Regions from separate parts of the Stenotrophomonas sp. Ker107b genome, predicted to be linked through region 1. Evidence: predicted binding sites of a transcription regulator. Region 1 holds the regulator's gene; the other holds the start of a gene.

Region 1 (6,052 bases):
CACAGCGACGCCAGACCGGCCCCCTTGAGGATGCTGCCGCCGACCAGTGAGGCCAGCGCGAGGAAAAGTCCAATGAGGCTGAGTCTGTCCATGGGTCCGTTATCGGCTTGTGTGAATGGGACTTGAGACGCCGAAGGAATCCAGTGATGCGGCGGTCACACTTTCACGCGGTCAATCGTGGTTGGTGCGCAGCCCGTCCACGTCCAGGATCAGCGCCATGCGGCCATCACCGATGAGGGTGGCGCCGGCATAGCCACGCAGTCCGCGCAGGGCCTTGGGCAGCGGCTTGATCACCACTTCCTCGCGGCCGCGGACCTGGTCGACCACCAGGCCGAAGCGGGCTTCACCGGCCTGCAGCACCACGATGGTCAGCAGCGAGGACGGCATCGGCTCCACATCCAGCCAGTGACGCAGATCCACCAGGGCCAGCGTGTGCGATTTCCGGTCCAGCACGGCACGGCCGTCGAACCAGCCCAGGGAGGTGTTGGGGGCATGCAGCACCTCCATCACGCGGGCCAGGGGCAGGGCGTAGACGTCCTCGCCGGCCTGCACCAGCAGGGTCGGCAGGATCGCCAGGGTGAGCGGCACGCGGATCATGAAGCGGCTGCCACGGCCCAGCTCGGACTGGATCTGGATCTGACCACTCAGCTCGCGGATGCGCGACTGGACCACGTCCATGCCCACGCCGCGGCCGGAGATGTCGGTCACCTGCTGCTTGGTCGAGAAACCCGGCAGGAACACCAGGTGCAGGCATTCCTCGCTGCTCAGGCGGGCGGCGGCTTCCGGATCGATCAGCCCCTTCTCGCGCGCCTTCTGGCGCAGGCGTTCCGGGTCGATACCCGCGCCGTCGTCCTGCACTTCGATGCTGACGTAGTCGCCTTCCTGCTGCGCGGACAGGCGCACGTGGCCGCTGCGGGGCTTGCCCTGTGCTTCACGCAGCTCCGGCATTTCCACGCCGTGGTCGATCGCGTTGCGGACCAGATGGACCAGCGGATCGGCCAGCGCTTCGACCAGGTTGCGGTCCAGCTCGGTTTCCGCGCCGATCAGTTCCAGCTCCACTTCCTTCTTCAGCGAGCGTGCGACATCGCGCGCCACCTTGGGGAAGCGCGAGAACACCTTGCCGACCGGCTGCATGCGGGTGCGCATGACGGCGGACTGCAGGCGGGCGGTGGCGATGTCCAGGGTGGAGACGGCCCGGTCGAGCTCTTCATCGTGCAGGCGCGCACGCAGCGTCTTGAGCCGGTTGCGCGAGAGCACCAGCTCGCCGATCAGGTTGACGATCGCATCCAGGCGCTTGGTGTCCACGCGCACGGTGTGCTCAGCCTCGGCGACCGGCTTGTTGGGCGCGGGCTTGTTGGCGGCAGGCGCGGCGGGCGCAGCCACCGCGCGAGGCGCCGGGGCGGGTGCGGCCGTCACGGACTTGGCACCGGGTGCCGCGCCGCCGTGCAGCTGGTCGAGCAGCGATTCGAACTCGTCTTCGCTGATCATGCCGTCGTCTTTCCTGGCGGCGACGGCGGTCGGTGCGGCACCGCCATGCAACTGGTCGAGCAGCGCTTCGAATTCATCGTCGGTGATCAGCTCACCGCTGCTGGGGCCGGCCGCGGCGCTGGGGGCAGCCGCCGGGGTGGCCGGGCCGTTCACGTCGAACTGTGCGATCAGCTCCGGCGGGGCATAGCCCGGCTCGGTGCCGGCCGAGACCGAATCCAGCATCGACTGCAGGTAGTCCAGCGACTGCTGGGCCGCGTCGAAGTGATGGGCCTGCAGCGTGGCCTGGCCCGAGCGTGCCATGCCCAGGGTTTCCTCGGCGGCGTGGCACAGCTCCACCATCGCCTGGATGCCGAGGAAGCCCGCGCCGCCCTTGAGCGTGTGGAACCCGCGGAACACGGCGTTGAGCTGGTCACTGTCCTGGGGCGCCTGCTCCAGCGACACCAGCTGTTCGCCGAGGCGATCCAGGATCTCCTGGGCCTCGAGGATGAAGTCGGCAGCGATATCGTCTGGAACAGCACTCATGATCGTTAAAGTCCCAAATCGGAGAGCAGGTCGTCAGCGTCGACCTGTGAAACCTGGTGGCGGTCCAGACCGGTTACGGCCGGGCCGGCCAGGCCGTTGTCACGCTTGTGCGCGGTGTCGTCCTGCGGCGGCAGCCCGAGTGCACCGAAGCCCTCATGCACGCGACGCACGATGCCCACCACGCGGCGGATGATCTGCCCGGTGAGATCCTGGTAGCTCTGGGTGAGCGCGATCTCGGTCAGGTTGTGGCGGATGCGGTCCAGCTGCTGGTCCTGGTCGGCCGTCAAGCCATTGGCGCGCAGCTGCTCGGTGAGCGTGCGGCATTCTTCGGCCAGGTCCAGGGTGCGGTGGGTGGCCTGTTCGGTCATCGCCACCACGTGATCCAGGCGCGCGCAGGCATCGTCCAGTTCGCCGGCTTCGCTGGGCAGGCTGGGCAGCTCGCCCAGTGCCTGGCCCAGCTCGCGGGCGAGCCGGTTCAACCCGGCCATCATCGGCTGGGTGCGCAGCGCGGCGAGTGCGTCGATTTCCTGACGCCACGCGGCTTCGTCACCCGATTCCAGCGCGGCCAGTGCATCCTGCAGGCGCTGCACCAGCGCTGATTTGTCGCTCAGGGTTTCCATCAGGCGCTCGCCGCCAGACGCTCGAAGATCTTGCCGAGCTTTTCTTCCAGGGTCTGGGCGGTGAACGGCTTGATGATGTAGCCGTTGACGCCGTTCTGGGCCGCTTCGATGATCTGCTCGCGCTTGGCTTCAGCAGTCACCATCAACACCGGCAGCGTCTTGAGCTTGGCGTCGGCGCGGATGGCCTTGAGCAGGTCGATGCCCGTCATCACCGGCATGTTCCAGTCGGTGACCACGAAATCGAACGGCTGGCTCTGCAACAGCATCAGCGCGGCATGCCCGTCCTCGGCTTCGGCCGTGTTGGTGAAGCCCAGATCGCCCAGCAGGTTCTTGACGATACGACGCATGGTCGAAAAATCGTCGACGATCAGGATACGCATGTTCTTGTCCAAAGCTCTTTCCTCGGTCTTAATGGTTCTCGAGGCCGGCGTCGGCCGCCTCGAAGATTTTCAGTCGGCCACGCAGGCGCAGCACGGCCTGGCCATGGATCTGGCACACGCGCGATTCGCTGACGCCCAACACGGCGCCGATCTCTTTCAGGTTCAGTTCCTGCTCGTAATACAGCGACAGGACCAGCTGTTCGCGCTCGGGCAGCAGCCCGATCGCGTTGCCCAGCTCGCGCCCGAACTCGCCACGCTCCAACACCTGCTGCGGGGTCGGGCCGCCCTGGGCGACGGTGTCCAGCTCGCCCTGGTCTTCGATCCGTGATTCCAGGCTCAGCACCTGGCCGCGCGAGGCATCTTCCATCAGGCGCAGGTAGTCCGGCAGCGGCATGTCCATCGCGGCCGCCACTTCGGTGGCGCTGGCGGCGCGTCCGGTGCTCTGTTCGAGCCGGCGGATGGTGGCGGCGGCGTCGCGGGCCCGGCGATGGACCGAGCGCGGTACCCAGTCACCACGGCGGATCTCATCGATCATCGAGCCGCGGATGCGGATCGAGGCATAGGTCTCGAACGAGGCGCCCTGGTCGGCGTCATAGCTGCGCGACGCTTCGATCAGGCCCATCATGCCGGCCTGGATCAGGTCGTCGACCTCCACGCTGGCGGGCAGACGTGCCGCCAGATGGTGGGCGATGCGGCGGACCAGGTCCGAGTGCTGGGCAATGCACTCGTTCGCGGCGACCCGCTGGACCTCTTTGTATTGTGCGGCGCCTTTCATGCGGTCACCCCGCGTTGCTTGAGGATGCGTTCCAGGAAGAACTCGACGCCACCACGCGGCTCGGTCGGGGCCTGCCAGCGTGCGGTACGGCGTGCGATCTCGGTCAAGGCCAGCGCCGACGGGCTGGACGGGTAGGCCTTCACCACCGGCTGCTGGCGCTGGACCGACAGGCGCAGCCAGTCGTCCTGCGGCACACAGCCGAGGTAGTTGAGCGACACATCGGCCAGGAACTTCTCGCAGACGCGGGTCAGCTTTTCGTACAGCACCCGGCCTTCATTCGGGTCGCGCACCATGTTGGCGACCACCTGGATCCGGTCCACGCCGCGTTCGCGCGAGAGGACTTTGATCAGGGCGTAGGCATCGGTGATCGAGGCCGGCTCGTCGCAGACCACCACCACGGTGTCCTGGGCGGCCTGGCAGAAGGTCAGCACGCCGTCGGTGATGCCCGCGGCCGTGTCCACCACCATGATGTCCAGTTCGCGCTCCAGCTCGGAGAACACGTTGACCAGGCCGATGTGCTCGGCCTGCTGCAGCTCGGCCATGTTGCGGCGGCCCGAGGCCGCCGGCACCACCAGCACGCCGCCGGGGCCTTCGATGATGACCTCCTCCAGCGTGCAGCGCCCGGCGACCAGGTCGGCCAGGGTCACGGTCGGCTTCAGGCCCAGGATCACATCGACGTTGGCCAGGGCCAGGTCGGCATCCAGCAGCAGGGTACGTTTGCCCATGCTGGCAAGCGCCACGGCCAGATTGGCCGAAACGTTCGTTTTGCCCACGCCGCCCTTGCCGCCGGTGACGGCGATGGTGCGGACCGGGCCCAGCGGCTGGCTTCGGGTAGCCGACAACGGGAAGGTCTGGGTCAGCTTGGCGTACTCACGCGACGGCATGGTTCAACTCCGGGTTGCAGGGCATATCGGCCGCGCGGCGCAAATCTTCAAGGCGAAGTACAAGATTGGCCGCGCTGGCACGGTGCAGGTCTTCAGGAACGTCCTGGCCATCGGTGATCCAGGTGATCGGCAGGCGGTGGTCGACGGCCACCGACAGGGCGGTACCGAAGCGGCCGGTCTCATCCAGCTTGCTCAGCACCACGCCCTGCGGGTTGGCGGCGCTGAAGCGGCGGACCACCTCGTCCATGTCGCCGAAACTGGTGTTGGCCGGCAGCACCAGCAGGGTGCGGATCTGCTCGGCGGCCCGCAGCCACTGCAGCTGGGCGGCCAGGGCACGGTCGCGCGGGCCCAGGCCGGCGGTGTCGATCAGGACCAGCTTGTAGTCCTTCAGGCGCTCCAGCAGCTGGTTGAGGTCGCTGCCGCTGCTGGCTTCGTGAACTGCGATGCCAAGCTGGCGGCCGAAGCCGTACAACTGCTCGCGGGCGCCGATGCGGCCGGTATCGGTGGTGACCAGGGCGACATCGCGGGCGGCGTGGGCTTCGGCGAACCGCGAGGCCAGCTTGGCGATGGTGGTGGTCTTGCCGGCGCCGGTCGGGCCGACCAGGGCGATCACACCGCCGGCTTCCAGCGGATCGACCGGGGCGATCGGCAACTTCCTGGAGAGCAGGCCGAGCATCAGGCCACGGCCGCGGTGGGCGTCGGTGTCCAGCGGGATCTGCATGGCCACGTCGCGGCTGATCCCGGCATCGAAGCCGTATTCGTCCATCAGGTCCAAGGCAGCCGCACGGACCGGCGAGCCGCGCAGGCGTTCGTCGGTGAAGCGGTGCATCTCGCGCTCGATGACGTGGCGCATGCCGGCCACTTCGTGACGCAGCTGGCGGATTTCTTCGTCGTCGCGCGGGATCAGGCTCAGCTCCGGCGCGCTGGCCACGACCGGTGCCGGTTCGTTGGCGGCGGCCGCGGTGGTCACCGGCAGCGGCAGCGCCGGCGGTACCGCAGCGGCGACGATGGCGGCCGGGGCGAGCACCGCGGCGGCCGACAGTGCGGGTTCGTCGGCGTCGTCCAGCGGCGGATCGATCACGAAGCGGGCGCGGTTGATCGGGGCCGGGGCCGCGACAGCCTCCACCGGTGCGGCGGGCGAGGCTGCGGCAGCCTGCTCGACATTGAACGGCGCGAAGATCTGCTCCGGCAGCGACGGTTCGTTGACGGCGGGGCCGACGCTGGCGCGGGCCAGGGTAGCGGCAAAGCCATCGCTGCCGCGCTGGGGCACGCTTTCGTTGGCGGTATCGAGGGTGCGACCGGTCGCGCCGACAGCGGCGCGGGCCAGGGCGGCAACGGCCGAGGTGGTGGCGGCCACCGGCTCGGGCGTGGCCACCGGGGTCT
Region 2 (6,052 bases), on a different contig from region 1:
GATCGCCGCCGCATAGACCAGCGCCAGATAGGCACCATAGGTCCGGCTGGCTGCGGCCTGGCCGGCCGAGTCGCCTTCGAAGAACTGCGCGACGATGTACAGCACCAGCGCCCAGCGGATCCCGTAGAACGCGAAGCGCTCCCAGAATTCGGTCATGAACAGCATCCACAACGGGCGCGGATGGCCCAGCGTGGTCTTGAACTCCGGCAACGCCGGTTCGGGAACGGATTTCGCGGCGGTGTCTACGCTCATGCGGGATTCCTGGGTTCGGTGGAAGACATGCACGTCCGATGTGCGAAAGCAGCGCGGGAGAATCCCAGACCAACCACGTTCACGTCAAATACACGCTGATGTGTACCGCTGGCAGCACGGTCGCTGAACTTGCATCTGCAACTGCCGGTCCACGACCGGCAGCGCAGCAACGGCGGGGCCTGCCGCACCGTACGGCGGATGGACCGGCTAAATATGAATAGGCTTATTGCAGGGAATGCCCGATCAGGCATCCGGCGGCATCGGATCGTCGTTGCGGATCGTGGTGCGCACCTGGAACAACTCCGGGAAGAAGGTCAGCTCCAGCGCCTGGCGCAGGAAGCCTACCCCGCTGGAGCCCCCGGTGCCGCGCTTGAAGCCGATCACCCGCATCACCGTGCGCATGTGGCGGAAGCGCCACAGCTGGAAGGCGGTTTCCAGATCGACCAGGTCTTCGCACAGCGCGTACTCACGCCAGAAACGGTCGGTGTTCTGGTAGATCCGCTCGAACACCGGGTGCAGCGCATCGTCGGCCACGTGCGGCTGCTGCCAGTCCCGCCCCTGATAGCCGGCCGGGACCGGATGGCCGAAGCGGGCCAGGTAGCGCAGGAACTCCTCGTACAGGCTGGGGGCATCAAGCACCTCCTGCAACTGGGCCTGGCCGGCCGGGTCATGCGAGAACACCTGCAGCATCTGCGCGTTCTTGTTGCCCAGCAGGAACTCGATGTAGCGGTACTGCAGCGACTGGAAGCCCGACGACGGGCCCAGCACATCGCGGAAACCCATGTACTCCGAAGGGGTCAGCGTCTCCAGCACCGACCACTGCTCGGTGAGCTGGCGCAGCACCTGCTTGCTGCGCGCCAGCACCTTCTGGCATTGCCAGACCTCGTCGCGCTTGAGGTGAGCGATCGCCGCGCGCAGCTCGTGCCCCAGCAGTTTCAGCCACAGCTCGGACGTCTGGTGCTGGATGATGAACAGCATTTCGTCATGGTGCGGCGGGTTGGACAGCGGCTGCTGGGCCGCCAGCAGCTGATCCAGGCGCAGGTAGCCGCCGTAGGTCAGCCGCCCCTCCAGATCGGTGTGGATACCGGCTTCGAGATCGCGTTGGTTCTTGTCGACGGACATGGCAGGGACCGCTTGAGGGGCAGAAAGGGTAGCGCAGTGGCCTGCTGGCCGTGCATCTGGCGGCCGGCGGCTTACCGTTCCACCAACTCGGCCGAGCGCACGACGTTGACGCCGGGCCTCGGCGCCAGGGCCGCCTCGACCAGCGCGGCCGCAATGCGCTCGGCCGGATTGATCCGCCACGCCCGCGGAAGGACCGGACCCAGTACGCCCAGCACCAGGCTGGCCAGATGCTCGCCGGTGCGCCGCTCGGCCCGCTCGCCCCCGATCAGCCCGGGGCGGACCAGGGTCAGGGAGGGGTAGCCCAGTTCCCGCAGGTCCTGCTCCAGCCGGCCTTTGACCTGGTTGTAGAAGATGCGCGAGCCCGGGTCGGCCCCCATCGCCGAGTTCAACGCGAAGGCATGCGCGCCTTGCGCCCGCGCCAGCCGCGCCACCGCCAGCGGCGCGTCATGGTCGACCCGCGCGAACGCCTCTTTGCTGCCGGCCTGTTTGATCGTGGTACCGAGCGCGCAGATCACCGCATCCACCGCCCACCAGTCGGCCTCGGCCCGCAACTGCGCGAAGTCCACCACCGGATTGACCAGCGCGGGATCGGTGATGCCCACCGGGCGTCGGGTCGGTGCAACCACCGCATCGCAGCGCGGGTCCTCCAGCAACTGCCGCAGCACGTGACTGCCCACCAATCCGGTCGCGCCCACCAGCATCACCTTCATCGCATTCTCCTGCCTCGCTCGTGCTTACCATCCTGCCATGCAGGATCGGTTCAAGCGTGACCGGACTGCGCCGATACTGTTCCAACCTCTCCACCGCTCCGGCCCCCGGCCGTGCCCTGCAAGGACCTGCCGCATGACGGACCCGCACGACCCTCCCCCCAGCCCCGGCACTGCTGTCGGGCGGCTGCTGTCGCGGCGGCAGAGCGTGGGGACCGCGGTGGACACGCGCAGCGAACCGGCCCCGGTCCTGAAGGGCGGCAGCAGCGCGATGCTGCAGCGCCTGTTTGCCGGGATCGACAGCCCCGAGCCCCTGCTGGCCGCGTTTGCCAATGGCATGTCCACCCTGCCCGGCGAGCTGGGCGACATGGGCCTGCGGCTGCAGTCGGCGCAGCGCAGCGGCGACTGGGTCAGCTACGGCCGCGCGATGCGCCAGCTGATCGACAAGTACATCCGCACCATCGAACAGGAAACGCCCGACGGCCAACCCGACAGCCTGCGCCTGCGCGAGCTGCTGCGGCACACCCTCGGGGTGACCGTGGCCAGCCTGCTGCAGAACATGCCTGAACTGCGCGAAGAGCCCGGGCACCTCGCCGGTGAGGTGCATCGCTGGCATCCCGGCCAACCGCTGCAGCCGATCGAAGTCCGGCTCCGCGAGCTGTCCCACCAGATCGGCGTACGCAGCGATGGCTGGCAGGAACAGCAGGAGCTGTTGCTGAGCCTGTTCGATCTGCTGCTGGACAACATCGGCGAGCTGCTCGACGACAGCAGCTGGCTGCACGGCCAGGTGCACGCGGTGCGGTCACTGATCGGCGGCCCGCTCGATCGCGACTCGGTGGAACAGGCACGCGCCAACCTGCGCGAAGTGATCTACAAGCAGGGCCTGCTCAAGCAGGGGATCGTGGAATCCAAAGCGGCGATGAAGAACGTCATGGGCGGCTTCATCGAGCGCCTGGATGGCATGGCGGTCAGCACCGGCGAATACCACGACCGCATCAGCAGCTATGCGCTGGCCCTGAAGGAAGCCCGCAGCATCGCCGATCTCAACCAGCTCCTGCAGGACGTGCTGGTGGATACCGGCCGGGTCCAGGAACAGGCGTTGCAGGCACGCGACCACCTGGGCAATGCACGCCGCGAGGTGGAGCAGGCCGAGCAGCGCATCGCCGAGCTGGAGCAGGAGCTGCGTGATGTCTCCGGGCTGGTCCGCACCGATCCCCTGACCGGCGCGCTCAACCGGCGCGGGCTGGATGAACTGCTCGAGCGCGAAATGGCGCGCGCCGCCCGCCATGGCCATCCGCTGGCGCTGGCCCTGCTCGATCTGGACGATTTCCATCAGACCAACACCCTGCACGGCCATGCCGGCGGCGATGCGGTACTGCGCCATCTGGTCGAGGTCTGCCAGCTGCACCTGCGCAGCAGCGATGCGATCGCGCGCCTGGGCGGGGACGAGTTCGTCCTGCTGCTGCCGGAAACGCCGGCGGCGGACAGCATGTCCACCCTGCTGCGGCTGCAGCGCTCACTCGCCCAGCGGCCGCTGCCGTTGGAGGAGCAGCGGGTGCCGGTGCATTTCAGCGCCGGCCTGGCGCAATGGCAGCCGGGCGAAGCGGCGGACGCGCTGTTGCGACGCGCCGATACGGCGCTGTATGCGGCCAAGCGGGTCGGCAAGAACCGCGTGCAGGCTGCCGAGCCGGCGCGCTGATCCGATGGCTGTGATATTCCGCGCCCCGGCGCGAATCACCCGGGTATGCACATGACCCTGCCCCGCGCCGCCCACGATCCACGCGCGCGCTTCGCCGCGTTGCTGGAGCAGCATCGCGGCATCGTGCTCAAGGTGGCGCGCGGTTACTGCCATCAGCACGAGGATCGGCTGGATCTGGTCCAGGAGATCAGCGTGCAGGCGTGGGCGGCATTCGAGGATTTCGACCCGGCGCGGGCGCGCTTCTCGACCTGGTTGTATCGGGTGGCGCTCAATGTGGCGATCTCGCAATGGCGTCGCCAGCAGCACCGGCAGGGCCACCACGCACCATTGGACGACGATCTGCCCGCGGTGGACGACGCCGCACCGCCCGAACACCGCCACGCGTTGCGCCAGCTGGAGCTCGCCATCCACGCGCTGCCACCGCTGGACCGCGCCCTGATGCTGCTGCACCTGGACGACCACGACCATCGGCAGATGGCCGAGGTGCTGGGCATCAGCATCGCCAATGTTTCCACCCGCCTGCACCGGGTGCGCCAGCAGCTGCGTACCCGCTTGAACCCCACCGACTGAGGGAACCACCATGCAACCGGATGAGCTCAAGCAGCTGTGGAGTCACGCCAACGCTCCCACCGACGCGCAGGAGGCCTTCGCGCTGGATGCGTGGCGCAGCCATCGGCAACGCGCCGTACAGCATCAGCTGGGGGCCTTCAGCCTGTGGCAGTGGCTGCAGCTGGCGATCTGGCTGGCCGTGGCGGTGTACTGCGGCAGCCAGTGGTGGCAGCAGCCGCCGCTGGCGGTGATGCTCAGTGCGCTGTCCCTGCACGCGTACTGCATCGCGGCCATCATCGTCAGCATCACCCGCCTGCAGCGCCGACGACAGCTGCACCCCACCCATACGGTGGTGGAGCAATCGCAGCAGTTGGCCGCGCTGCGCTGGCATACCGCACTGACCGAACTGCTGCTCGGCCTGCCGTGGTGCTGGCTGTGGCTGGCGGTGCCGGTGCTGGTGGCCTGGCAGGCGTGGGGGGTGGATCTGGGCGCGTTCGCCGCACCGTGGCTGCTGGTCTCGCTGGGTGCAGGGACGCTGGCCATGATCGCCGCGATGGTGGGTGCGCGACGCTGGGTGCAGCGTGCGCCGGCCTCACCACGGCTGCAGCGCGCGATCGACGCGCTCTCCGGGCGCCGCCTGGCCCGTGCCCGCGCCGAACTCGAGGCCCTGCGCGGGTGGGAATCGGCCTGAGCTGGCCGAGCCTCAATGCGCCGGCTTGGCCCCGCGCAGCTTCTGGAATGCGGTGACCGCGCCCAGCACCACCGCGCCGATCACCACGCCGACGATCACGTTGCCCAGCGCGTTGATCAACCAGCCCCAGCGGCCATCACCGCCCATCTCCAGAATGGCGTGATGCAGCGGCGCGATGCTGTGCACCAGGATCCCGCCACCGACCAGGAACATCGCTGCGGTACCGGCCACCGAGAGGAACTTCATCAGCCACGGCGCAGCCACCAGCAGGCCCCGGCCGATCGCGGCCAGCGCGGCGCCCTTGTTGGACAGGTACAGGCCCAGATCGTCGAGTTTGACGATGCCGGCGACCAGGCCGTAGACGAACACCGTCATCGCCAGCGCGATCACCACCAGCGCGGTGACCTGGTTGAGGAAGGGGGCGCTGGAGACCACGCCCAGCGACAGCACGATGATCTCCGCCGACAGAATGAAGTCGGTGCGGATCGCGCCCTTCACCTTGTCCTTCTCCCACGCCACCATGTCGACCTTCTCATCGGCGAGGGCCTTGACCCGCTCGGCCTTGCGCTGCTCGTCCTCATCGCGCGAATGCAGGAAGCGGTGCGCGAGCTTCTCCACACCCTCGTAGCAGAGGAAGGCGCCGCCGATCATCATCAGCGGGGTGATCGCCCACGGCAGCCAGGCACTGATCGCCAGCGCGGCCGGCACCAGGATCGCCTTGTTGACCAGCGAGCCCTTGGCCACCGCCCACACCACCGGCAGCTCCCGGTTGGCGCTGACCCCGGTCACCTGCTGGGCGTTCAGCGCCAGGTCGTCGCCGAGCACGCCGGCGGTTTTCTTGGCCGCCACCTTGGTCAGCACCGCCACGTCATCCAGCAGGGACGCAATATCATCGAGCAACGCGAACAGACTGGCACCGGCCATGGTGGATCCAAAGGAGGAAGCGGGAGCGCCGATTCTCACCGATCCGCCCCCTTCCGCGGTAGCGGGTGCGGATTCACCGGCCCACCACCGCCGCCCGGCCACACTGCC

What was found. The regulator FliA, encoded in region 1, starts transcription of late flagellar genes. The targets are predictions, from matches to a motif close to TAAAGTTTNNCNNNCNNNGGCCGATAA.
Region 2: a site for FliA is predicted at 2,135-2,161, ahead of ACWV8V_RS12940 (GGDEF domain-containing protein). Genes of this name have one in related genera too.

What each region holds. Positions count from the first base shown of each region.
Region 1 is NZ_JBSPHX010000001.1:1,055,236-1,061,287, forward strand. Features, by position in the region: gene ACWV8V_RS04960 (flagellar motor protein) at 1-92, opposite strand, end outside; gene ACWV8V_RS04965 (chemotaxis protein CheA) at 172-2,010, opposite strand; gene ACWV8V_RS04970 (protein phosphatase CheZ) at 2,016-2,630, opposite strand; gene cheY (chemotaxis response regulator CheY) at 2,630-3,022, opposite strand; gene ACWV8V_RS04980 (RNA polymerase sigma factor FliA) at 3,039-3,785, opposite strand; gene ACWV8V_RS04985 (MinD/ParA family ATP-binding protein) at 3,782-4,669, opposite strand; gene ACWV8V_RS04990 (AAA family ATPase) at 4,656-6,052, opposite strand, start outside.
Region 2 is NZ_JBSPHX010000002.1:677,151-683,202, reverse strand. Features, by position in the region: gene ACWV8V_RS12955 (peptide MFS transporter) at 1-252, opposite strand, end outside; gene ACWV8V_RS12950 (tryptophan 2,3-dioxygenase) at 496-1,374, opposite strand; gene ACWV8V_RS12945 (NAD(P)H-binding protein) at 1,446-2,084, opposite strand; gene ACWV8V_RS12940 (GGDEF domain-containing protein) at 2,218-3,780, shown strand; gene ACWV8V_RS12935 (RNA polymerase sigma factor) at 3,832-4,350, shown strand; gene ACWV8V_RS12930 (hypothetical protein) at 4,361-5,020, shown strand; gene ACWV8V_RS12925 (DUF808 domain-containing protein) at 5,033-5,944, opposite strand.